DNA from 4 places in the Streptomyces sp. NPDC005496 genome. Region 1 is predicted to be linked to each of the others. Evidence: riboswitches for the same ligand, from Rfam matches in the RefSeq annotation. Region 1 holds a riboswitch; each other region holds the start of a gene.
What was found. Region 1 has a riboswitch for cyclic di-AMP ahead of ACFYQQ_RS00330 (LysM peptidoglycan-binding domain-containing M23 family metallopeptidase). Riboswitches for the same ligand answer to the same signal wherever they lie in the genome.

Region 1 (5,293 bases):
CGCGGGGTGTCGCGGCGGTACGGATCGCCGACGTGGCCGCGGCGCTGGGAGTGAGCAACGCGCTGGTCCTCTACCACTTCTCGACCAAGGAGAAGCTGGTCGCGGAGGCGTTCACGTTCGCCGCCGAGGACGACCTGACCCGGCTGCGCAAGCTGCTGGGCCGGCGTACGTCGGCGCTGCGCCGGCTGCGGGCCGCCGTGCGCTGGTACGCGCCGACCGGACAGGCCAAGGGCTGGCGGCTGTGGATCGAGGGCTGGGCGGTGGCCCTGCGCGAGCCGGGGCTGCGCGAGGTCACCCAGGGCCTCGACCGGCAGTGGAAGGCGGCGATCGCCGAGGTCATCGCGGAGGGCGTCGCCGCGGGCGAGTTCACGTGTCCGGACCCCAAGGACGCGGCCCTGCGGCTGACGGCCCTGCTGGACGGTCTCGCCGTGCAGATGACCGCGTACCCCGGCTCGGTGTCCCGCGCGCGCACCCAGGCGTGGGTGGACGAGGCGCTCGCCCGTGAACTGGGCCTGGAGCGCGAGGCCCTGACCGCACCGCCCGGCACCTGACACACCGGGGCCGGACACGGGCGCTCACGAACTCCCTTTACGGCGAGTCCAGTTGCCCGTCGGTCCGCCCACTCCCCCGCGGAAGCCGGCCCTCCCCGGCACCGACGGGACGGCGGGCCGCAACGATTCCGTGCAGCAGAGCCGTTGAGCCCGCCCGCGCACCCGCCCGGCGCTCCGCCCGGCCCCTCGTACCGCTCAGACGGCCGGTGCGATCCGCGTCTTGATGTCGTCGGGCGACAGGCTGCCCTTCGCCGCCACGTGGTCCCCGGAGGACTCGCCGCGCAGCCGCCGTCCGATCCACGGCACGAGGTACTCGCGCGCCCACTGGATGTTGTCGCGGCGCACCTCGAAGGTGCCGCGCGGCGGGAGCGGGGGCCAGGCCTGGTCCGGGTCCGCCGGGACCTCCAGGCCGAGGACCTGCCCGGCCCGCAGGGCGACGCGAGTGTGCCCCTCGGGAGAGAGGTGGAGCCGGTCGCCGTCCCAGGCGCGCCGGTCCTGCACGGTCTTGAGGGACCACAGGTCGAGCACCGGGCAGCCGTAGCGGTCGGCGATGGCCCGTACGTGTCCGTTGTACGTGGCGATCTTGCCGCGCAGGTGCTTGAGCACGGGTACGCCGCGGGTGTCGAAGCCGGTGGTCACCATGACGGTGCCGACGACCGAGGTGAGGTCGGCGACGGCCCGCTCGAAGCGCTCTGCGACCTCGTCGGGGTCGGTGCCGGGCCGGATGATGTCGTTGCCGCCCGCGCAGAAGGAGACGAGGTCGGGTTCCAGCGCCTTGGCCTGCGGGAGCTGGTCCGCCACGATCTGGTCGAGCAGTTTGCCGCGTACGGCGAGGTTGGTGTAGCCGAAGTCGCCCTCGGGCCGTCGGTCCGCGAGCAGGACCGCGAACCGGTCGGCCCAGCCGACGAAGGCCCCGTCCGGACCGGGATCGCCGACGCCCTCGGTGAAGCTGTCCCCCACCGCCACGTACGACCCGATCACTGATCTGTTGTCACTCTTCGAATCGTCTGCCACATCGGCCCATGATTCACCTTTTGATGTGAGCTACGCGACCGTAGGAAGGGGTTGACGTGCGGTGAGATAAGCCACTCGTCAAGTGTTGGTCAATCCCGGAATAAGGCGGTGTTCAAGGGCGGTTGACGAGCCTCAACGCCTGCGTCCACCCACGCGGTACGCGTGCGGCGGTCACCGCCGCAAAGGGAGTGTCGCCCCCGGCACGGCGGAGGCCGGACCCCGGTGATCGGGGTCCGGCCTCCGGTGTGCGGGTGCGGGCGTCAGCCGACGGAGACGCCGTGCGCGCGCAGGTACGCGAGCGGGTCCACGTCCGAGCCGTAGTCCGGCGTGGTGCGGATCTCGAAGTGCAGGTGCGGTCCGGTGACGTTGCCGGTCGCGCCGGACAGGCCGATCTGCTGACCGCCGGTCACGGTCTGCCCGGCCGAGACCGAGAGCGAGGACAGGTGGGCGTACTGGGAGTACTGGCCGTCGGTGTGCCGGATGACGACCTGGTTGCCGTACGCGCCGCCCCAGCCGGCCGAGACGACGGTGCCCGGTCCGACGGCCTTGAGGGTGGTGCCGGTCGGGACCACGAAGTCGACGCCGGTGTGGTAACCGCTGGACCACATGCTGCCCGCGGTCTTGTAGGACGTGCCGACGGTCGCGCCCTCGACCGGCAGGGTGTAGCCGGAGCTGCTGGTGGCGGCGGCCGGGGCGGCCTGCGTCTTGGCCGTCTGGGTGGTCTTGCCGGACGGCTTGGCGGCGGTGGAGGGCTTGGCGGGGGCGGACGCGGCCTTGCCGCCGAGCGTCAGCTTCAGGCCCGGGTGGATCAGCGCGGGGTCGCCGCCGATGGCCTTGCGGTTGTCCTGGTAGAGCTTCTTCCAGCCGCCGCTGACGTCCTGGTCGTCGGCGATCTTCGCGAGGGAGTCGCCCGCCTTGACCGCGTAGGTCTTGGTCACGGCCTTCTGGGCGGCGACGGGGGCGGCGGCGACGGTCTTCGCCGTGGCGGAGGAGGCGGCGGCCGCCGGAGTGGCGGCGTGGGCGCCGGCGGCTCCCATCAGGGGCAGCGCGAGTGCGGCGCCACCGGTGCCGGCGACGGCTATCGAGCGGGTGATGCGCAGGGACTTGGGACGGCGGTGCTTACCCTTCGCGGGCATGGTGCATTCCTCTCCGGCGCCTGCGAGGTGAGCTGTCGGGTGCGGGCTGGAGATGCCCGGCCGCGTTGCGCGCGGCTTGACCCCTAGCCCGTTCCGGAGACCGGAACAGGCGTCGTACCTGTGGGTCCCCCGCTCCTGCCGTGGACGGGTGAGTGTGCGGGATCCGGGCGGCGGCAGGATTGGGCGTCCGTCCGGAGTGAGGCAGAACGTAAGCGACATGAGAGGGCCTGGACAAGCTTGTGGGGTTTCTGTGCACACCCATTTCTTGATCGATGTCCCTATTGCCGGTGACTGTCCGTCGACGAGCGATCTTCCCGGGGCCGCAATCCCCTGGCGCACCCGAGGATTTGACGGACGGCGGCCGCGACGCACCGTCACCGGTATGACCCTGCTCACGCACCAGGACGCCAGCGAGCCCTAAATCATTGCCAGTTGGACCTTAAGCACCAAACAGGACAGAACGGCCACTTGCGACGAGATGGAACAACCGTCACAAGTGGCCGCTCCGTCCCCTCCGTGACGGGGTTCGCGGCGTCCGGGTCAGTCGAGGGCCCTGAACCCGCGCAGGCGCAGGGAGTTGCCGACGACGAAGACCGAGGAGAAGGCCATGGCGGCTCCGGCGATCATCGGGTTGAGCAGGCCCGCCGCGGCGAGCGGCAGGGCGGCCACGTTGTAGGCGAAGGCCCAGAACAGGTTCGACCTGATGGTGCCCAGCGTTCTGCGGGACAGCCGGATCGCGTCGGCGGCGACGCGCAGGTCGCCGCGTACGAGGGTCAGGTCGCCGGCCTCGATGGCCGCGTCGGTGCCGGTGCCCATGGCCAGGCCCAGGTCGGCCCGGGCCAGCGCGGCGGCGTCGTTGACACCGTCGCCGACCATCGCGACGCTGCGCCCTTCGGCCTGGAGCCTCTCCACGACGGCGACCTTGTCCTCCGGCATGACCTCGGCGATCACCTCGTCGATGCCGACCTCGGCCGCGACGGACTCGGCGACGGCCCGGTTGTCGCCGGTGAGCAGGACCGGGGTGAGGCCGAGGGCCCGCAGCCGCCGTACGGCCTCGGCGCTGGTGTCCTTGACGGCGTCGGCGACTTCGAGGACCGCCCGCGCCTCGCCGTCCCAGGCGACCGCGACGGCGGTGCGGCCGGCCGCCTCGGCGACGGCCCGAGCGCGCTCCAGTTGCGCCGGCAGGCTCATGGACCACTCCCGGAGGAGCCTTTCGCGGCCGACGAGGACCGCGTGACCGTCCACGACGCCCTGCACGCCCAGCCCGGCGACGTTGGCGAAGTCCTCGGGGACCGGCAGGGTGACGCCCCGCTCGGTCGCCCCGGTGACGACGGCCCGGGCGACGGGGTGTTCGGAGGCGTGCTCCAGGGCGCCCGCCAGCCGCAGCACCTCGGCCTCGCTCGTCGCGGGGGTGGTGTGGACGGCGAGGAGGGTCATCCTGCCGGTGGTGACGGTGCCGGTCTTGTCCAGGAGGATCGTGTCGACCCTGCGCGTGCTCTCCAGGACCTCGGGGCCCTTGATCAGGATGCCGAGCTGCGCGCCCCGGCCCGTGCCCACCATGAGCGCGGTCGGGGTCGCCAGGCCCAGCGCGCAGGGGCAGGCGATGATCAGCACCGCCACCGCGGCGGTGAACGCGGCGGTCAGCCCGGCGCCGTTGCCCAGCCAGAAGCCGAGGGTGCCGAGCGCGAGGGCGATGACGACGGGCACGAACACGGCGGAGATCCGGTCGGCCAGCCGCTGGGCCGCCGCCTTGCCGTTCTGCGCGTCCTCCACCAGTCGTGCCATCCGGGCGAGTTGGGTGTCCGCGCCGACCCGTGTGGCCTCGACGACGAGCCGGCCGCCGGCGTTCAGCGTGGCGCCCGTGACGGTGTCCCCGGGGCCGACCTCCACCGGCACGGACTCCCCGGTCAGCATGGAGGCGTCGACGGCCGAGGTGCCCTCGACGACGGTTCCGTCGGTGGCGATCTTCTCGCCGGGCCGGACCAGGAAGCGGTCCCCTGCTCGCAGCTCGCCCACCGGGATCAGCCGCTCACGGCCCTGCCGCAGCACGGTGACCTCCTTGGCCCCGAGCTCCAGCAGCGCCCTCAGCGCGGCACCGGCCCGGCGCTTGGAGCGGGCCTCGAAGTACCGTCCGGCCAGGATGAAGGCGGTGACACCGGCGGCGGCCTCCAGGTAGATGTTCCCGGCGCCGTCGGAGCGGCCGACGGTGAACTCGAAGGGGTGCGTCATGCCCGGGGTGCCGGCGGAGCCGAGGAACAGCGCCCACAGGGACCACAGGAAGGCGGCCGAGGTGCCCACCGAGATGAGCGTGTCCATCGTGGCCGCGCCGTGGCGGGCGTTGGTGATCGCGGCCCGGTGGAACGGCCAGGCCGCGTAGGTGACCACGGGAGCGGCGAGGGTGAGGCTGAGCCACTGCCAGTACTCGAACTGGAGGGCGGGGATCATCGCCATCGCGACGACCGGGACCGCCAGGACCACGGCGGTGACCAGCCGTTGCCGCAGGGGGCGCAGCTCGTCGGCCTCGCCCGGGGCGGCGCCGTCCCGCCCCGGCCCGGTGTGCGGTGGAGCCGGTTCGGCGGCGGTGTAGCCCGT
Region 2 (5,293 bases), on a different contig from region 1:
AGGTACCGGTCGGGGTCCTCGGACAGCGCGAGCTGCACGGCGGGGTCGAGGCCGCCGGTGCGGTACTGCGCCGTGGCGATCGAACCCAGCGCGTCCCGGGCCGAGTTGAGGCGGTCCGTCCTGCGGGCCGCCTCGTCGCGCAGCGTCCTGAGCCGCCGCTCCCCCTTGTCGGCCTTCTCCTTCGCCCCGTTGTACTTCTCGGTGGCGACCTCCGCCTCCTGGTACAGCTTGTCGACCTTGGCCTTGACCTGCGCCGGGGAGAGCTGCGGTTCGGCGTGTCCCGTCCCCTCGAAGGCGGTGGCCGTCGCCGCGCCCGCGAGGGCGAGGGTGGCGGCGGTGCGGGCCGTCTGACCGCCGAGTGAGCGTTGTCTGGGCTTGCGGTGCGATGCCACGAGGGCACACATCCTTTCGCGAAGACTCGTTCCGCACGGCCGCCCGGCGGGGCACGGCGACGCGTCCGGCGACGGCCCGCACAGGGGGAGCGGGGCGCCGCCGGACCTTTCGGCGGAAGCGACCGGTTGCCGCCCCTGGCCCGGGCGGCGGTGGAGAGCCGGTCACCTGGGGGAGGACGCTAAACCTGAGCGTGAGCGGCCGGTGACGCCATGTGCGGAAGTGGCGGGAGAGGTCCGCCGGGTGACCGGATGTGACCGCGCTCCCGGTCCGTGGGCGTCGGCTTGACGCTGAGTGCTGACCGAAGCGGGGATTTTCCGACGGGGCCCGAGACCCTGGTGCTATGAGCCCACTGGGCGGTCGTGAGAGATGTCGCGTGACCGCCGAGACGGAGGTGAACACTGCGGCGGGTGGGTCCCGTGGGGTGCGACCGACCGGGGGGCCGGACGGCTGCCGGAGCCGGAAGCGGGTCGCTGGAGACGGCTACCGGAGCCGGAGGGAGGGCTGGTGGAGGCGGCCGGCGGGGCCCCGATTAGGCTCCGGCGCATGGACGTACTCATCCATCTCTTCGTCGGCCTGCACATCATCGGCATCGCCGCGCTCCTCGGCGGCTTCCTCACCCAGATGAAGGCGATGGGCCAGGGCACGGCCCGCTTCGTCCCCGCGATGCTGCACGGCGCGCTCACCATGCTGGTCACCGGAGTCGTGCTGGTCGGTCTCAACCAAGCCGACGACAACTCGCTCGACAACGTCAAGCTCGGCGTGAAGCTGGCCCTGCTGATCGTGATCCTCGGGCTCGTCTACGTGAAGCGCGACGAGGAGAAGGTCGACAAGGGCGCCTTCGCCGCGGTCGGCCTGCTGACCGTCGCGAACATCTTCATCGCGGTGCTCTGGACCTGACGGCGCCCGCCCGGGGAACCCTGGGCGACCGGCCCGACCGGCCCGACCGGCCCGACCGCCCCGACCGGCCCGACGGCCGCGCCCGGCGTGACCCCATGGTCATCGGCAGGCCCGGCGGCCGTGTCCGGTGCGACCCGGGGGCCGTACCGGACACGAACGCGAGGGGGTGCCGGCGTGGTGGCGTCCCCTACGCGGGGCGCACCACGCTGTGGATCGACGAGGTGCCGTCGTAGTAGATCGACTCCTCGCGGACGTACGCGCCCGGCTTCGGGGCGTGGATCATCATGCCGTTGCCGATGTACAGGCCGACGTGGCTGATGTCGTCGTAGAAGAAGACCAGGTCACCGGGCTTGATGTCGGAGAGCGGGACCGTGGTGCCCGCGTCGACCTGGTCCCAGGTGGTGCGCGGCAGGGAGACGCCCGCGGCCTTCCAGGCGGCCTGGGTGAGACCGGAGCAGTCGTAGGAGTCCGGGCCGGTCGCGCCCCACACGTACGGCTTGCCGACCTGGGCCCGCGCGAAGGCGATGGCCTTGTCGGCCGTGGTGGCGTACGCCGGGTCCTCCGCCGTGCCGCCCGCGCCGGCGTCCGAGTCGCCCTGGTCCTGCTGGGCGGTCTCCTCGCGGCTCCGCTCCTCCTGCGCGGCCTGCTGCCTGGCCAGTTCCTCGGCCTTGCGGTCGGCCTCCTCGCGCTTCTTCTCCTCGATCGCCGCGAGCCGCGCCTTCTCCTCGGCGGTGAGCTTCGAGAGCAGTCCGCGGGCGTCGGCGAGCTTCCGCTGCACCTCGGCCTTGGTCGACTTGAGCGTCCGCTGCGAGGTGGTCAGCTTCTCCAGGCTCTCGGAGGCCTCCGCCCGCTTCTTCGCCGTCGCCGCCTGCTCGGTGACGTAGTCGTCCACCGCCACCTTCTGGCGGCTGGTCAGACGGCCCATGAGCTGGGTCTGGTCGAAGTAGTCCTGCGGGTCGTCCGCCAGCAGGAGGGTCGCGGTGTCGGGGGCTGCGGCCCCGGTGCGGTACTGGGCGGCGGCGTACGAACCCAGCTCCTCGCGCGCCGTGTTGAGCTTCTCGGTGCGCTTGGCCACGTCGTCCAGCAGGGTGTCGACGCGCTGGCGCTGCTTGGAGCTCTTCTCCTTGGCCGCGTTGTACTTCTGGGTGGCCGTCTCGGCCTGGTGGTAGAGGTCGTCCACCTTCTTCTGGACTTCCTCGAGACTCGGCCTGGGTTCGGCCGAGGGCGCGGCGTTCGCCGTCTGCGAGAGCAGGGCCACGGACGTGAGGGCCGCCGTGGCGAGGCCCGGGGCCCGGACACCCGCTACGCGCGTTCCCGCAGGACGCCATTTGCGATGCGACGCCAAGAGAGGCGACTCCTTCCACGATCCGCCTACCGAGTTAGCTGTCGGGTTCGGGCGGGTGGTTCGGAAGGGTTGCCCTACGGTCCGCGCCCGACAAGGCGGTCGGACCGATTCACCCCAAGGTCGGTGGGTCCCCGGCTCCGGTTGCCGCGTGGGCGCGCCGGACTCGGCGGAGGCCGCGCGGCCCGGCGTCGTTCGCCGGTTGGGTCGGGCGGCCTGACCGGCACGCTAGCCAACGCGTGTGGCTTCTGTGAAGGTTGATGTTCGATATGCCCGATACGTTTTCGTGACCTTTTTCGCGGGGACCGGGTCGCGCCGCCGTCGCGGATCGTTTTCCGACTGATTGTCCTGACATGTGCGCCTTCCTCGGCGGACGTGGTGTGCGTCTCGTCCGGCCGTCACCCCAGGTGACCGGGTGGTTCCGGACGGCGAGAGCGGCCGGGCGGCGGGGGCGGCACCGGACGGAGCGGCACGCTGCCCGACGGGGCGAAGCGGCGGCCCGGGTACGGGAAGACGGCGGGCCTGGCGAGTGGTGCGGGGGCGATGCGCCTACGAGGGGAGCGGGGCGGCGGTGACCGGCGGGCCGGTCCCGGAATGCGGCGGAGTTCCCGAGGTGGCCGCGGGGTGTCAGTGGGGCGGCCTAGACTCGGAAGGCGATGAGCAGCCTCTTTGACGACAGCTTCCTGGCGGACCTCAAGCCCTCCGGGGCCCACGAGGAAGAGCCCCCGCCGCCGCCCGAGGACGGGACGCCGGAGCACCTCCCGGACGACCTGTTCGGCGGCCGCTTCGACGCGCCCCCGAGCAGGGACGCGTACTACCGCGACGGCGCCGCGCGCCCCGCGGTGGACCCGGCGGCGCTGCTGGACGGGCTGAACGAGAACCAGCGGGCGGCCGTGGTGCACGCCGGTTCCCCGCTGCTCATCGTGGCAGGCGCCGGATCGGGCAAGACCCGCGTGCTCACGCACCGCATCGCGTACCTGCTGGGCGAGCGCCATGTGCACCCCGGCCAGATCCTCGCGATCACCTTCACGAACAAGGCCGCGGGCGAGATGAAGGAGCGCGTCGAGCAGCTCGTCGGCCCGCGGGCCAACGCGATGTGGGTGATGACCTTCCACAGCGCCTGCGTCCGCATCCTGCGCCGCGAGTCGAAGAGGCTCGGCTTCACCTCCTCCTTCTCGATCTACGACGCCGCCGACTCCAAGCGCCTCATGGCCCTGGTCTGCCGCGACCTGGACCTCGACCCGAAGCGCTTCCCGCCGAAGTCCTTCAGCGCCAAGATCAGCAACCTGAAGAACGAGCTGATCGACGAGGAGGACTTCGCCGCCCAGGCCGCCGACGGCTTCGAGAAGACCCTCGCCCAGGCCTACGCCATGTACCAGTCGCGGCTGCGCGAGGCCAACGCCCTCGACTTCGACGACCTGATCATGACGACGGTCAATCTGCTCCGCGCCTTCCCCGACGTCGCCGAGCACTACCACCGCCGCTTCCGGCACGTGCTGGTCGACGAGTACCAGGACACGAACCACGCCCAGTACGCCCTCGTCCGCGAGCTCGTCGGCACCGCCGAGCACCCCGTGGACGTGCCGCCCGCCGAGGGCGACCTCGGGCCCGCCGAGCTGTGCGTCGTCGGTGACGCCGACCAGTCGATCTACGCCTTCCGCGGCGCGACGATCCGCAACATCCTCCAGTTCGAGGAGGACTACCCGGACGCGACGACGATCCTCCTGGAGCAGAACTACCGCTCCACGCAGACGATCCTGAGCGCCGCCAACGCCGTCATCGAGCGCAACGAGAGCCGCCGCCCGAAGAACCTGTGGACCAACGCCGGCGCCGGCGCACGCATCACCGGCTACGTCGCCGACACGGAGCACGACGAGGCACAGTTCGTCGCCGACGAGATAGACCGCCTCACCGACGCGGGCGACGCCAAGGCGGGAGACGTCGCCGTCTTCTACCGTACGAACGCCCAGTCCCGTGTCTTCGAAGAGGTCTTCATCCGCGTCGGCCTGCCGTACAAGGTCGTCGGCGGCGTCCGGTTCTACGAGCGCAAGGAGGTCCGGGACGTCCTCGCGTATCTGCGCGTGCTGTCGAACCCGGAGGACTCCGTCCCGCTGCGCCGCATCATGAACGTGCCCAAGCGCGGCATCGGCGACCGGGCGGAAGCCATGATCGACGCCCTCGCCCAGCGGGAGAAGATCAGCTTCCCGCAGGCGCTGCGCCGCGTCGACGAGGCGTACGGCATGGCGGCCCGCTCGACGAACGCAGTCAAGCGGTTCAACACGCTGATGGAGGACCTGCGGACGGTCGTCGAGTCCGGCGCCGGTCCGGCCACCGTCCTGGAGGCCGTCCTCGAACGCACCGGCTACCTGGCCGAGTTGCAGGCCTCGACCGACCCGCAGGACGAGACCCGCATCGAGAACCTCCAGGAACTCGCCGCCGTCGCCCTGGAGTTCGAGCAGGAGGCCGGTGAGGGCGAGGCCGCGGGCAGCCTCTCCGAGTTCCTGGAGCGGGTCGCGCTCGTCGCCGACTCCGACCAGATCCCCGACGAGGAGGACGGCAACGGCGTCATCACCCTGATGACCCTGCACACCGCCAAGGGCCTCGAATTCCCGGTCGTCTTCCTCACGGGCATGGAGGACGGCGTCTTCCCGCACATGCGCG
Region 3 (5,293 bases), on a different contig from region 1:
AGCGGGAACTGCGCACCGTGCGCGCGGAGCTGCCCGCGTACGCCGTGGCGGGCTGGCTGACGGCGCCCGAGCCGTTCGTCCTGGGGTCCATGCGGGCGCGGCGTTTGGCTCGCGACTACGCCGCTCACCATTTCGGCAAGGCCGCCGCCCGGTCGGTCGCCGAGTACGAGTCCTACGCGACCTCGCTGGCGTTCCTGCGGCACCGCGGGCGCGCCGGCCGCGCGAGCGCCGACTTCGTCGTACGGGAGAGGGAGCTGCTGCACGAGCTGTGGCGGCGCCGGGAGGTAGCCCGGCCCTCCCTCGCGTACGCGGCCCGGGCGTCCGCCCCCGCGGTCGTACCGCCCTGGCCACCGCTGTACGCGCCGCCGCCCGTCCACCCGTACGCCGGCCCCCCGTCGGCGTACCCGGCGCCCCACCCGGGCCACGACCCCTACGGCGCGTACAACCCGTACCGCTCGTAGCGCGACCGGGGCGGAGCGACCGGCGGGACCTGTCTAGGGCCTGTCGTTTGGATCAGGTCGGCCGTGACAGACGGTTCGTCCCGGCCGACCCGAGCGGGGTCTGGTGCGTGCAGCTGCAAGGCGGAGGAGGGAGTCGAAGCGATGGGGGTCCCCCCGCTCGAGCGGAGCCGAGAGTGGGGGAGTCGGCGACCGACGACAACGCCGCAGATGTGCGCACCAGACCCCGCGACACCGGCCTGATCCAAACGACAGGCCCTAGGCGGACGCCTGCGTCAGCGTGGCCAGCTCCGCGTCCGTCAGGGTCAGGTCGGCCACCCCGAGGAGCGCCGGGAGCTGCTCGACCGTCCGGGCGGAGGCGAGCGGCGCCGCCACCGTCGGCCGGTCGGCGAGCCAGGCCAGGGCGACCGTGGCCTGCGGGACGCCCCGGGACCCGGCGATCTCGTCGAGCGCGGCCAGCACCCGCGTCCCGCGCTCGGTCTCCAGGTGCTTGCCCGCGCCGGCGGCCCGCGCCGAGTCGACCGTCGTACCCGGGCGGTACTTGCCGGTGAGGAAGCCGGAGGCCAGGGCGTAGTACGGGACGGCGGCGAGGCCGGAGCGGGAGGCGATCTCCTGGAGCGGGCCCTCGTAGGTGCGGCGGGAGACGAGGTTGTAGTGCGGCTGGACGGCGACGTAGCGGACCAGGCCCTCGCGGTCGGAGAACTCCAGGGACTCCTGGAGCCGTTCGGGCGAGATGTTGGAGGCCGCGACGGCGCGCACCTTGCCGGCCCGCACCAGTTCGTCGAGCGTGCCGATGATGTCCTCGACGGGGACCGAGGGGTCGTCGTAGTGCGTGTAGTACAGGTCGATGTAGTCCGTGCCCAGCCGGCGCAGCGAGGCGTCGGCGGCGGCCCTGAGGGTGTCGGGCGCCAGCCCCTTGTACGCGGGGTGCGCGCCGGCCTTGGTCGCGAGGACGATGTCGGAACGGTTGCCGCGCGCGGCGAACCACCGGCCGATGACGGTCTCCGACTCGCCGCCCTCGTTGCCGGGAGCCCACGAGGAGTAGGTGTCCGCGGTGTCCACGAAGTTGCCGCCGGCCGCCGCGTAGGCGTCCAGCACGGCGAAGGACTGCGCCTCGTCGGCGGTCCAGCCGAAGACGTTGCCGCCGAGGGCGAGCGGGAAGACCTCGAGGTCTGACGGGCCGAGCTTGCGGAGAGAAGTCATGGACGATTTCAACATCGTCCGCGGTACCGCCTATTCCGCGAGCCCGGCCGGCGGACCTACGGGTTGAGGCCCTTGCTCTGCAGCCACGCCATCGGGTCGATGCCGGTGGCGGCGCCGCCCGCGTGGACCTCCATGTGCAGGTGCGGCCCGGTCACGTTGCCGGTCGCGCCCACCCGTCCGATGACGTCACCGGTGGCGACCTTCTGGCCCACGCTGACGCTGATGGACGACTGGTGGCAGAACCAGACCTCGGTGCCGTCCTCCAGGGTGAGGATGGTGCGGTAGCCGTACGAACCGGCCCAGCCCGCCTCGGTGATGGTTCCGGTGTGCACGGCCTTGATCAGCGTGCCGGTGGGCGCCGCGAAGTCGAGGCCGGTGTGGTAGCCGGAGGACCACATGGAGCCGGAGTCACCGAAGCGCGAGGTGAGCGTGTACGAGGAGGTCGGCAGCGCGTAGCTCTTGGCGAGCTCCGCGAGGCGCTCCGCCTCGGCCTTCTCCTTGGCCTCCTGCTCCGCCTTCTTCTTGGCGGCTGCGGCCTTGGCCTCGGCCTCGTCCTGGGTCTTGGCGGCTTCCTCGGCGGCCTTCTTCACGGCGGCGGCCTGAGCCGCCTCGGCGGCCTTGAGGTCGACCTGGTCCTGCTGCGACTCGGCCTGCTGCATGATGCGGGCGCGCAGGGCCTCGCCCGCGTCGGTGGTGCCTCGCGCGGTGTCCGAGTTGGTCAGTCCCGCGGTGGTGAGCGGGGTGGCCGAGCCCTTCGGTGTGCCGGCGTCGGAGCCGTCCGATATCAGGCCCTTGGCCGAGTCGGCGACCGATGACAGGTCGGGCATCGAGATGGACACCGGCGGCTTGCCGCTCTGCGCGGTGGCCATGCCGCCCGCGCCGACGGCGGCGATGACGCCTACGCCGAGGACGGTGGAGCTGCGGGCGAGTCCTCCGCCGCGCTGCTTGGAGACGCGGTGCCGGCCACGGACGGGACGGACGGAATCCTCGGTGGGATTCCACTCCTCCCAGGGGCCCTCGTCGTTGCCGCGGCCGTAGCCGAAGGTGTTGCTCTGCTGGTCACTCGGCGCGAACGAGGTTGACTGGGCAGGCCGGTTGGACGCCACGTGGGCGCGCTCCTTTCCTTCCTTCTCGCCTACCGGGTTAGCTGACGGGTTCGGAGCAGGAAGGTCTCCTACGCGCGTCGACCAGGGTGCACCGCACCGCGGAAGACGCTCGATTCACCCCAAGTTGGTGGTTCCCCGGTTCCCTTGCGGGATTCGGCGCGTGCGCACGGAGCCATCTCTTGTGACGGCTGGGACGACCGCGCTGCGTTATCGAACGTTAATAGACTCGGGTCCCGTATTCCAAGCTGTTCCGACTGATCATTAACGTCTTCGTCACGGACTTACGGGTCACGGGCGGTGAAAACCGGGCGAGTTGACCCTGCGGGCTAAACCTCATTTTCGCTGACGGTTCGTCAGTTGTTATGCGCAGCGGTGCTACTCGATCACTCGCGGTGACCTCGGCCCCTTCTCCCGCCCCGGTGACTCACGGCCGCCGTACGGCCAGCAGCGCCAGATCGTCCGTCGTCCCGTCTCCCGTGTGCCGGTGCACGTCCTTGATGAGGGTGTCGAGTAGCGCGTCCGGGTCGCGGAAGACCCGTCCCGCGAGACGGGCCGCGGGGTCGTAGAAGCGGCCCTCCGGGTCGCGCGCCTCCGACAGCCCGTCCGTGTAGACGAGGAGCGTCGCCCCGCCCGGGAACGGCACCACGGCGGCACGGTCGGGCCAGGTGCCCAGCTCGCCCATCCCGAGCGGCAGCGCGGAGTCCGGCCCCTCCAGCGTGCGCAGGGTGCCGTCCGCGTGCAGGAGCAGCGGCGGGGGATGGCCGCGGTTGACGACGCGCACGAAGCCGTCCCCGTGCGGGACCTCCGCGAGAACGGCGGTGGTGAACCCCTCGAAGGCGTCCAGCCCGTCGCGCCGCGTCCCCTCGCGCGCCAGCGCCCGTTCCAGCCGCTGGGCGACCGCCTCCAGCGTCGGCTCGTGCTCGGCCGCCTCACGGAACGCCCCGATGACGACGGCGACGGCCGTCACCGCGCCCATTCCCTTGCCCCGCACGTCCCCGACGACCAGCCGCACCCCGTACGGGGAGTCCTGCACCGCGTACAGGTCGCCGCCGATGAACGCGTCGGCCTGCGCCGCCTCGTAGCGCGCCGCGACCTCCAGGCCGCCGATCCGTTCCTCCGGGCGCGGCACCACGGCGCGCTGGGCGGCCTCGGCGATCTCGCGGGCGGAGGCGAGCCGCCGGTCGGTGCGGCGGACGAGCATGTTGATGAGCACGGCGAGGACGGTGACCGTCGCCACGGTGACCAGCTCGGTGACCGCCTCCGCGTGCGCGACGATCCCGAGGTCGATGTGCACGGCGAGGACGGCGGCGACCGTGGCGAGGCCGGTGAGGACCGTGCCGCGCAGCGAGAGCAGCGGCGCGGCGACCAGGGGCGCGGCCGTGAAGAAGGGGGCGGCCGTGAACTGCGACGGGGTGAGGTAGTCGTAGAGGACCCCGGCGACGATCAGCAGCGCGGGCAGGGCGCGCACCACGGTGCGCGCGTACGAGATCCGGCGGGCGGGCCGCTCCGGGGCGGGCGGTGACGGGACGCCCAGTCCGGGATCGGGCACCGGATCGCCGGGCAGCCGTCCCCCGGCCCGTTCGCGCCCTCCGGGAAGCGGTTTCCGGCCGCCGTCCACGAGGCCCGCTCCGAGGTCCGGCCCGCCGCCGGGCACGCGGTCACGGGGGTCTGGCGCGGCCCGGTCGTCGGCGTCGGAGAACCGGCCGCCGGCCCCGCCGGACCCCGGTTCCTCCGGCCGTCGCGCGCCACCTCGCTGCCCCACCCGTCCAGGCTTCCCGCCACGGGGGCGGGCGGCGACCGGTGTGGACCGACCGGATGACACCGATGGGAGCGCCGGCGGGCCCGGCCCGGGAAACGACTCAGGGCCGGAACTCGATGATCCGAGTTCCGGCCCTGGGCCTTCAGTAGCGGGGACAGGATTTGAACCTGCGACCTCTGGGTTATGAGCCCAGCGAGCTACCGAGCTGCTCCACCCCGCGTCGTTGAGACCAGTGTACGCCATCGGCGGGGGCGCGGACGCACGCCTGCACCCGGCCACCCCCGCGACCTGCGAATTCGGCTCCTGCCGGGGGTCAGGCGGCCGGGTTCCCGGCGTGGGTCAGGGTCTCCCAGGACACGAACAGATCGTCCGTTCCGGCGGGCCGGGTCCGTTCGACGAGCTTGCGGGCGGCCGGGACGCGGACGTCGAGCCGGCCCTCCAGGTGGTTGAGGGCGACCTCCATGTCGGGCCCCATGTCGCGGTCGACCTTGCCGCCGCACAGCCAGCCGGGCGGCGTCTCGCCCAGCTGGTAGCGGGCGTGGAAGGTGAGCGCCGCGCGCAGCCGGTCCTCGACCTCGCGGTACAGGTCGACGCCCTGGTGCCAGGCGGTCTCGGCGATGTGGGCGGTGGCGGCGAGCGCGTACCCCACGTGCTTGAAGTTGCGGCAGGTCTCCTGCGCGACCCCGTCCGTGTAGCGCTTCTGCCCGAACCAGTACGTCGTCATCTTCTGCGGGGTGTCCACCGTGCCGCCCGCCGGGGCCATCGGC
Region 4 (5,293 bases), on a different contig from region 1:
GAGCCGCACGGCCCGTCAGACGGGAGCGGTGGGCCTGCCGCCTGGTCTGGGAGCGGTAGACCCTGGCCGCCGTCTGCTCACCGAGCAGCCGCAGCCTGGTCGTGGTGGAGAACCGGTCCCGGTCCTTCACGGCCATGAATCCCGCCTCCCCGGCACAAGCCCGTCACGTGCGTACGTCCCCGCACACGGTACGGGACCGAGTACGGGGACGTACGTACGACGCTTCCTACGGGTCAGCCCTTGAAGCGCGGGAACGCCGAGCGGCCGGCGTAGACCGCGGCGTCGTCGAGGATCTCCTCGATGCGCAGGAGCTGGTTGTACTTGGCGACGCGGTCCGAGCGGGCCGGGGCGCCGGTCTTGATCTGGCCGCAGTTCACGGCGACGGCGAGGTCGGCGATGGTGACGTCCTCGGTCTCGCCGGAGCGGTGGGACATCATGCACTTGAAGCCGTTGCGCTGGGCCAGCTCGACGGCGTCCAGGGTCTCGGTCAGCGAGCCGATCTGGTTGACCTTGACGAGCAGGGCGTTGGCGGAGCCCTCCTCGATGCCGCGGGCCAGGCGCTCCGGGTTGGTGACGAAGAGGTCGTCGCCGACGATCTGGACCTTGTCGCCCAGCTTGTCGGTGATGACCTTCCAGCCGGCCCAGTCGTCCTCGTACAGCGGGTCCTCGATGGAGACCAGCGGGTACGCGGAGACGAGCTCCTCGTAGTACTCGGTCATCTCGGCGGCCGAGCGGGACTTGCCCTCGAACTCGTACCTGCCGTCCTTGTAGAACTCGGACGCGGCGACGTCGAGCGCGAGAGCGATCTGCTCACCGGGGATGTAACCGGCCTGCTTGATGGCCTCGACGATGAGGTCGAGGGCGGCGCGGTTGGACTCCAGGTTCGGGGCGAAGCCGCCCTCGTCGCCGAGGCCGGTGGACAGACCCTTGGTCTTCAGCACCTTCTTGAGGGTGTGGTAGACCTCGGCGCCCCAGCGCAGCGCCTCGGAGAAGGACTCCGCGCCGATCGGCGCGATCATGAACTCCTGGATGTCGACGTTCGAGTCGGCGTGCGAGCCGCCGTTCAGGATGTTCATCATCGGGACGGGCAGCAGGTGCGCGTTCGGGCCGCCGAGGTAGCGGAACAGCGGCAGGTCGCTGGCCTCGGAGGCGGCGTGCGCGACGGCGAGGGAGACGCCGAGGATGGCGTTGGCGCCGAGCGAGCCCTTGTTGTCGGTGGCGTCCAGGTCGAACATCGCCTGGTCGATCAGGCGCTGCTCGGTGGCGTCGTAGCCGACGAGCTCCGGGCCGATCTGCTCGATGACCGCGAGGACGGCCTTCTCGACGCCCTTGCCCTGGTAGCGGTTGGGGTCACCGTCGCGCAGCTCGATGGCCTCGAAGGCTCCGGTGGAGGCGCCGGACGGAACGGCGGCACGACCCGTGCTGCCGTCGTCGAGGCCGACCTCGACCTCGACGGTGGGGTTCCCTCGCGAGTCGAGGATTTCCCGGGCTACGACGACGTCGATGGACGGCACGAGCATCTCCTTCTGGGATGTGACGCGGTTACGCGGAGCCCCTTGGCCCGCTGACTGCACGGAGCCGCGGTCGGCTCCGCGACATGAGCCTAACCGGCTCCGGGCGATCGGCCAGCCGGTCGACCACCCCATGGACAGAACCGAGAGTAAATTGTTTCCGAACGGAACAAAAACCTGTCCCGTACAGGCATCCGCGACGGAGCGGCGCGTCCGGCGCGGGCATGAAAGAGCCCCGCTCCGGTGCGTACGGGGGAACACGCACCGGAGCGGGGAGCCCGTGGGGACGGGGGCGGCCCTCACGGGGTCTCCATGGCGGAGCCCCCGCATGAGGGAGGGCCGTGACCGGGCCGTGCGCCCGGCGTCAGCCGGTGTCAGCTGAGGTGGAGCTGCTGACCGGGGAAGATGAAGTCGGCGTCGTCGACGATGTCCTTGTTCAGCTTGAACAGCTTCTGCCAGCCGCCCTTGACGTGCTTCTCCGCGGCGATGGAGCTCAGGGTGTCGCCCTTGACTACCTTGTACTCGCCGTCACCCTTCTCGACCTTCTTGCCGGTCGGGGTCTCGACGGTCTTCTTGGCGGTCTCCCGCTCCGAGGAACGCGAGGCGCGCTGGTCCTGGGACTGGGGCGCCTGCTGCTGCGGCTGGGCCGTGCTCTGCGAGCCGGTGTCGGCCGCGGCGCCGCCGCCGGTGGAGGCGCCGGACAGGCCGACGCCGCAGGTCGGCCAGGCACCCTTGCCCTGCGCCGCCAGCACCTTCTCGGCGACGGCGATCTGCTGGGACTTGGAGGCCTGGTCGGCGGTGGAGGCGTAGGCCGAGCCGCCGTAGGCGGACCAGGTGGAGGCGGAGAACTGCAGGCCGCCGTAGTAACCGTTGCCGGTGTTGATCGACCAGTTGCCGCCGGACTCGCACTGGGCGACGGCGTCCCACTCGGAGGTGGTGGCGGCGGAGGCGCTGCCGGCCGCCATCAGCGGGGCGGCGATGGCGACACCGGTGACACCGGCGAGCGCGGCGACACGGGTGGCCTTGGACGGGCGACGGTGCTTGGCCTTGTTGTTACGCAGCATGAAGTGATCCCCTCACCGACGCCTGCGAGGTGAGCTGTCGGGTTCGGGCGGGTGAGTGCCCGGTCGTGCGCACATGGCGCACGGCTTCACCCCAAGCCGTTCCCGGGTGTCTCACAACTCCCGGGCCCGGCACTTACCTTGGGTCCCCCGCTCCTGCCTACGGCGCTTGACGCGACGACTGTTCCCGGGCGGCCGCTGGCAGGATTCGGCGTTGCGACCGTCGGGGCCCGCTGTGGCGAGCGATCACGACCGTAGACACGCGACGGCCGGAATTTCAAAGACGATCAGGGCTTCTGAGACCCATCTCTCACTCTCACCAAACCGGACATTGCGGTGTGAACCATGACGTGAACTACCGCTGTTTTGTACCCGATTCGCCGCCTGACGACCGCTTAGTCTCCCGCGACCTCAAGGCTCTGACCGGGGAGGATGAGGTCCGGGTCGGAGCCGACCGTCTTCTCGTTCTCCGTGTACAGCTCGTTCCATCCGCCGTTGACCGCAAGGGAGTCGGCGATGCTCGTGAGACTGTCGCCAAGACGGACGGTGTACGAGCCCTCGGAGGTGTCGTCGGAGGCGCCCGAGTCGCGCGCGGCGTGGCGCCCCGCGGAGTCCTTCTGACGCCCGGCGTCCACTCCGGTGTCCGAGGTGTGCTCGGCGCTGGCGCCGCGGTGCTTGCCGGTGCCGGTGCCCTCGCTCACGGGGGTGCTCGGAGTGGTGGAGGAGCCGCCGGTACGACCCGACTTGTCCGAGTCGTCAGCCCTTGCCTTGCCCTTGTCCGCGGTACCGGAGTCCCGCGACTCGCTCTCCTCCGGCGTCGGGGACGCGTCGGACTTCGCCGCCTTGCCGGACCCCGACGGGGAAGGCTTGGCGCTCGTGCCGCCGGTCGACAGACCGCCCGAACCGGACGAGTTACCCTTCGCGGACGAATCGGACGGGGAGGCGTCGGGGGACGAGGACGCGTCGTCGGCGACCCCCGTGTCGACCTCGACGGAACCCGAGTTCTTGCTGAGGCCGGAGAGCGGGCCGCAGGTGGGCCAGGCCGCCAGGCCCTGTCCGTCGAGCAGTTTCTCGGCGACGGCTATCTGCTGCGAGCGGCTCGCCTCGTCGGGGCTCGGCGCGTAGTCGAGGCCGCCGTACTTGTCCCAGTTCTCCTGGGTCATCTGGAGGCCGCCGTAGAACCCGTTGCCGTTGTCGGCACTCCAGGAGCCGCCGCTCTCGCACTCCGCGACCCGGTCCCACGTGGTGCCGTCGGCTGCGCTCGCGCCGGTGGCGCCGAGCAACGGGATGGCGATTGCCGATCCGGTGACGCCGGCCGCGACGATGATTGCCGGAGCCTGGCGGGGGCGACGGTGACGACCGTTCCCGGAGAGCATGCGGTGGGCCTTTCGGAGACAGCAGTGACAGACGCGACGGAAGATCCATCGCGTTGATGCGTGAACGTATCGGCACTCGAACGCTTGTCACAAGTCGATGCAGCGCAGATCACGTGAAGATCACAGTTTTGACGGTGTGTCATGTTTGACCGGGCACCACGCTCGCGCCGCCGAAGTGCGAACTCCCGCCGCATGTCCCGGTTGTGGCACTTCGCCCCTGTCGGTGCCGGCCGCGAAACGGATCGCGTGCCCTCCGGCCGGGCCGCCGCCACCGCTACCGGGGCGGCGTGAACTCCACCGGCAGCGTGCGCAGTCCGCGCATGATGAGCCCGCCGCGCCAGCGCAGATCCGCCGGGTCCGCGGCCAGCCGCAGGTCCGGCAGGCGGGTCAGCAGCGTGGCCAGGGCGGTCTGCCCCTCCAGCCGGGCGAGCGGCGCACCGAGGCAGTAGTGGATGCCGTGCCCGTATCCGAGGTGCTGGTTGTCACGGCGGGAGAGGTCCAGCGCGTCCGGCTGCTCGAACCGCTCCGGGTCGCGGTCGGCGGCCGCGAGGACGACGAGGACGGGGTCGCCCGCGGCGATGTCCTGGCCGCCGATCCGGACGGCCTCTGTCGCGAAGCGCCAGGTGGCGAGCTCTACGGGCCCGTCGAAGCGGAGGAGTTCCTCGACGCCGGTCTCCAGCAGCGCGCTCTCCCCGGCGGCGAGCGAGTCCTGGAGCCGCCGCCGCTGCTCGGGGTGGGTGAGCAGCGCGTAGGTCCCGTTGCCGATCAGGTTCACGGTCGTCTCGAAGCCGGCGAACAGCAGGATGAAGGCCATCGCCGCCGCCTCGTTCTCCGTGAGGTGCTCGCCGTGGTCGGAGGCCCGGATCAGCCCGGAGATCAGGTCCTCGCCGGGTCCCGGCACGTCGGGGAGCGCCTCGCGCTTGCGGTGGATCAGCTCGGCGAGGTAGCCGCGCATCTTCTTGACCGACCGGGCGACACCGCCGCGGGGCCCGCCGCCGTGCCGGATCATCATCCCGGCCCAGTCCCGGAAGTCGTCCTGGTCCTCGCGCGGGACGCCGAGCAGGTCGCAGATGGCGTAGATGGGGAGCGGGAAGGCGAAGTCGTGGATGAGGTCGGCCTCGCCCCGCTCGGCGAACCGGTCGATGAGCTGGTCGGTGAGTTCCTGGACGCGGGGCGCGAACTCGGCCACCCGCCGGGGCGTGAACGCCTTGCTGACCAGACGGCGCAGACGGGTGTGGTCCGGCGGGTCGATGTTCAGCAGATGCGTCATCAGCTCGGCCTTGCGCTCGCCCGGGATGCCGGTCTTGCCCTTGGCGTGCGCGGGTTCGTCGTGGTGCGCCGGGTT

Region 2: another riboswitch for cyclic di-AMP. It lies ahead of ACFYQQ_RS12145 (NlpC/P60 family protein); the one in region 1 lies ahead of ACFYQQ_RS00330 (LysM peptidoglycan-binding domain-containing M23 family metallopeptidase).
Region 3: another riboswitch for cyclic di-AMP. It lies ahead of ACFYQQ_RS19095 (M23 family metallopeptidase); the one in region 1 lies ahead of ACFYQQ_RS00330 (LysM peptidoglycan-binding domain-containing M23 family metallopeptidase).
Region 4: another riboswitch for cyclic di-AMP. It lies ahead of ACFYQQ_RS21775 (transglycosylase family protein); the one in region 1 lies ahead of ACFYQQ_RS00330 (LysM peptidoglycan-binding domain-containing M23 family metallopeptidase).

Annotation. Positions count from the first base shown of each region.
Region 1 covers NZ_JBIAJQ010000001.1:70,999-76,291, forward strand. Annotated here, with positions in the region: gene ACFYQQ_RS00320 (TetR/AcrR family transcriptional regulator) at 1-551, shown strand, start outside; gene ACFYQQ_RS00325 (SGNH/GDSL hydrolase family protein) at 747-1,532, opposite strand; gene ACFYQQ_RS00330 (LysM peptidoglycan-binding domain-containing M23 family metallopeptidase) at 1,826-2,701, opposite strand; cyclic di-AMP (ydaO/yuaA leader) riboswitch at 2,706-2,862, opposite strand; gene ACFYQQ_RS00335 (heavy metal translocating P-type ATPase) at 3,242-5,293, opposite strand, start outside.
Region 2 covers NZ_JBIAJQ010000003.1:782,580-787,872, reverse strand. Annotated here, with positions in the region: gene ACFYQQ_RS12155 (NlpC/P60 family protein) at 1-392, opposite strand, end outside; gene ACFYQQ_RS12150 (hypothetical protein) at 937-1,290, shown strand; gene ACFYQQ_RS12145 (NlpC/P60 family protein) at 1,478-2,635, opposite strand; cyclic di-AMP (ydaO/yuaA leader) riboswitch at 2,643-2,800, opposite strand; gene pcrA (DNA helicase PcrA) at 3,289-5,293, shown strand, end outside.
Region 3 covers NZ_JBIAJQ010000005.1:667,411-672,703, reverse strand. Annotated here, with positions in the region: gene ACFYQQ_RS19105 (PrsW family intramembrane metalloprotease) at 1-461, shown strand, start outside; gene ACFYQQ_RS19100 (aldo/keto reductase) at 717-1,661, opposite strand; gene ACFYQQ_RS19095 (M23 family metallopeptidase) at 1,718-2,767, opposite strand; cyclic di-AMP (ydaO/yuaA leader) riboswitch at 2,779-2,936, opposite strand; gene ACFYQQ_RS19090 (PP2C family protein-serine/threonine phosphatase) at 3,192-4,529, opposite strand; tRNA gene ACFYQQ_RS19085 (tRNA-Met) at 4,673-4,746, opposite strand; gene ACFYQQ_RS19080 (alginate lyase family protein) at 4,840-5,293, opposite strand, start outside.
Region 4 covers NZ_JBIAJQ010000007.1:929-6,221, forward strand. Annotated here, with positions in the region: gene ACFYQQ_RS21765 (septum formation initiator family protein) at 1-136, opposite strand, end outside; gene eno (phosphopyruvate hydratase) at 234-1,520, opposite strand; gene ACFYQQ_RS21775 (transglycosylase family protein) at 1,886-2,575, opposite strand; cyclic di-AMP (ydaO/yuaA leader) riboswitch at 2,580-2,750, opposite strand; gene ACFYQQ_RS21780 (transglycosylase family protein) at 2,968-3,948, opposite strand; gene ACFYQQ_RS21785 (cytochrome P450) at 4,223-5,293, opposite strand, start outside.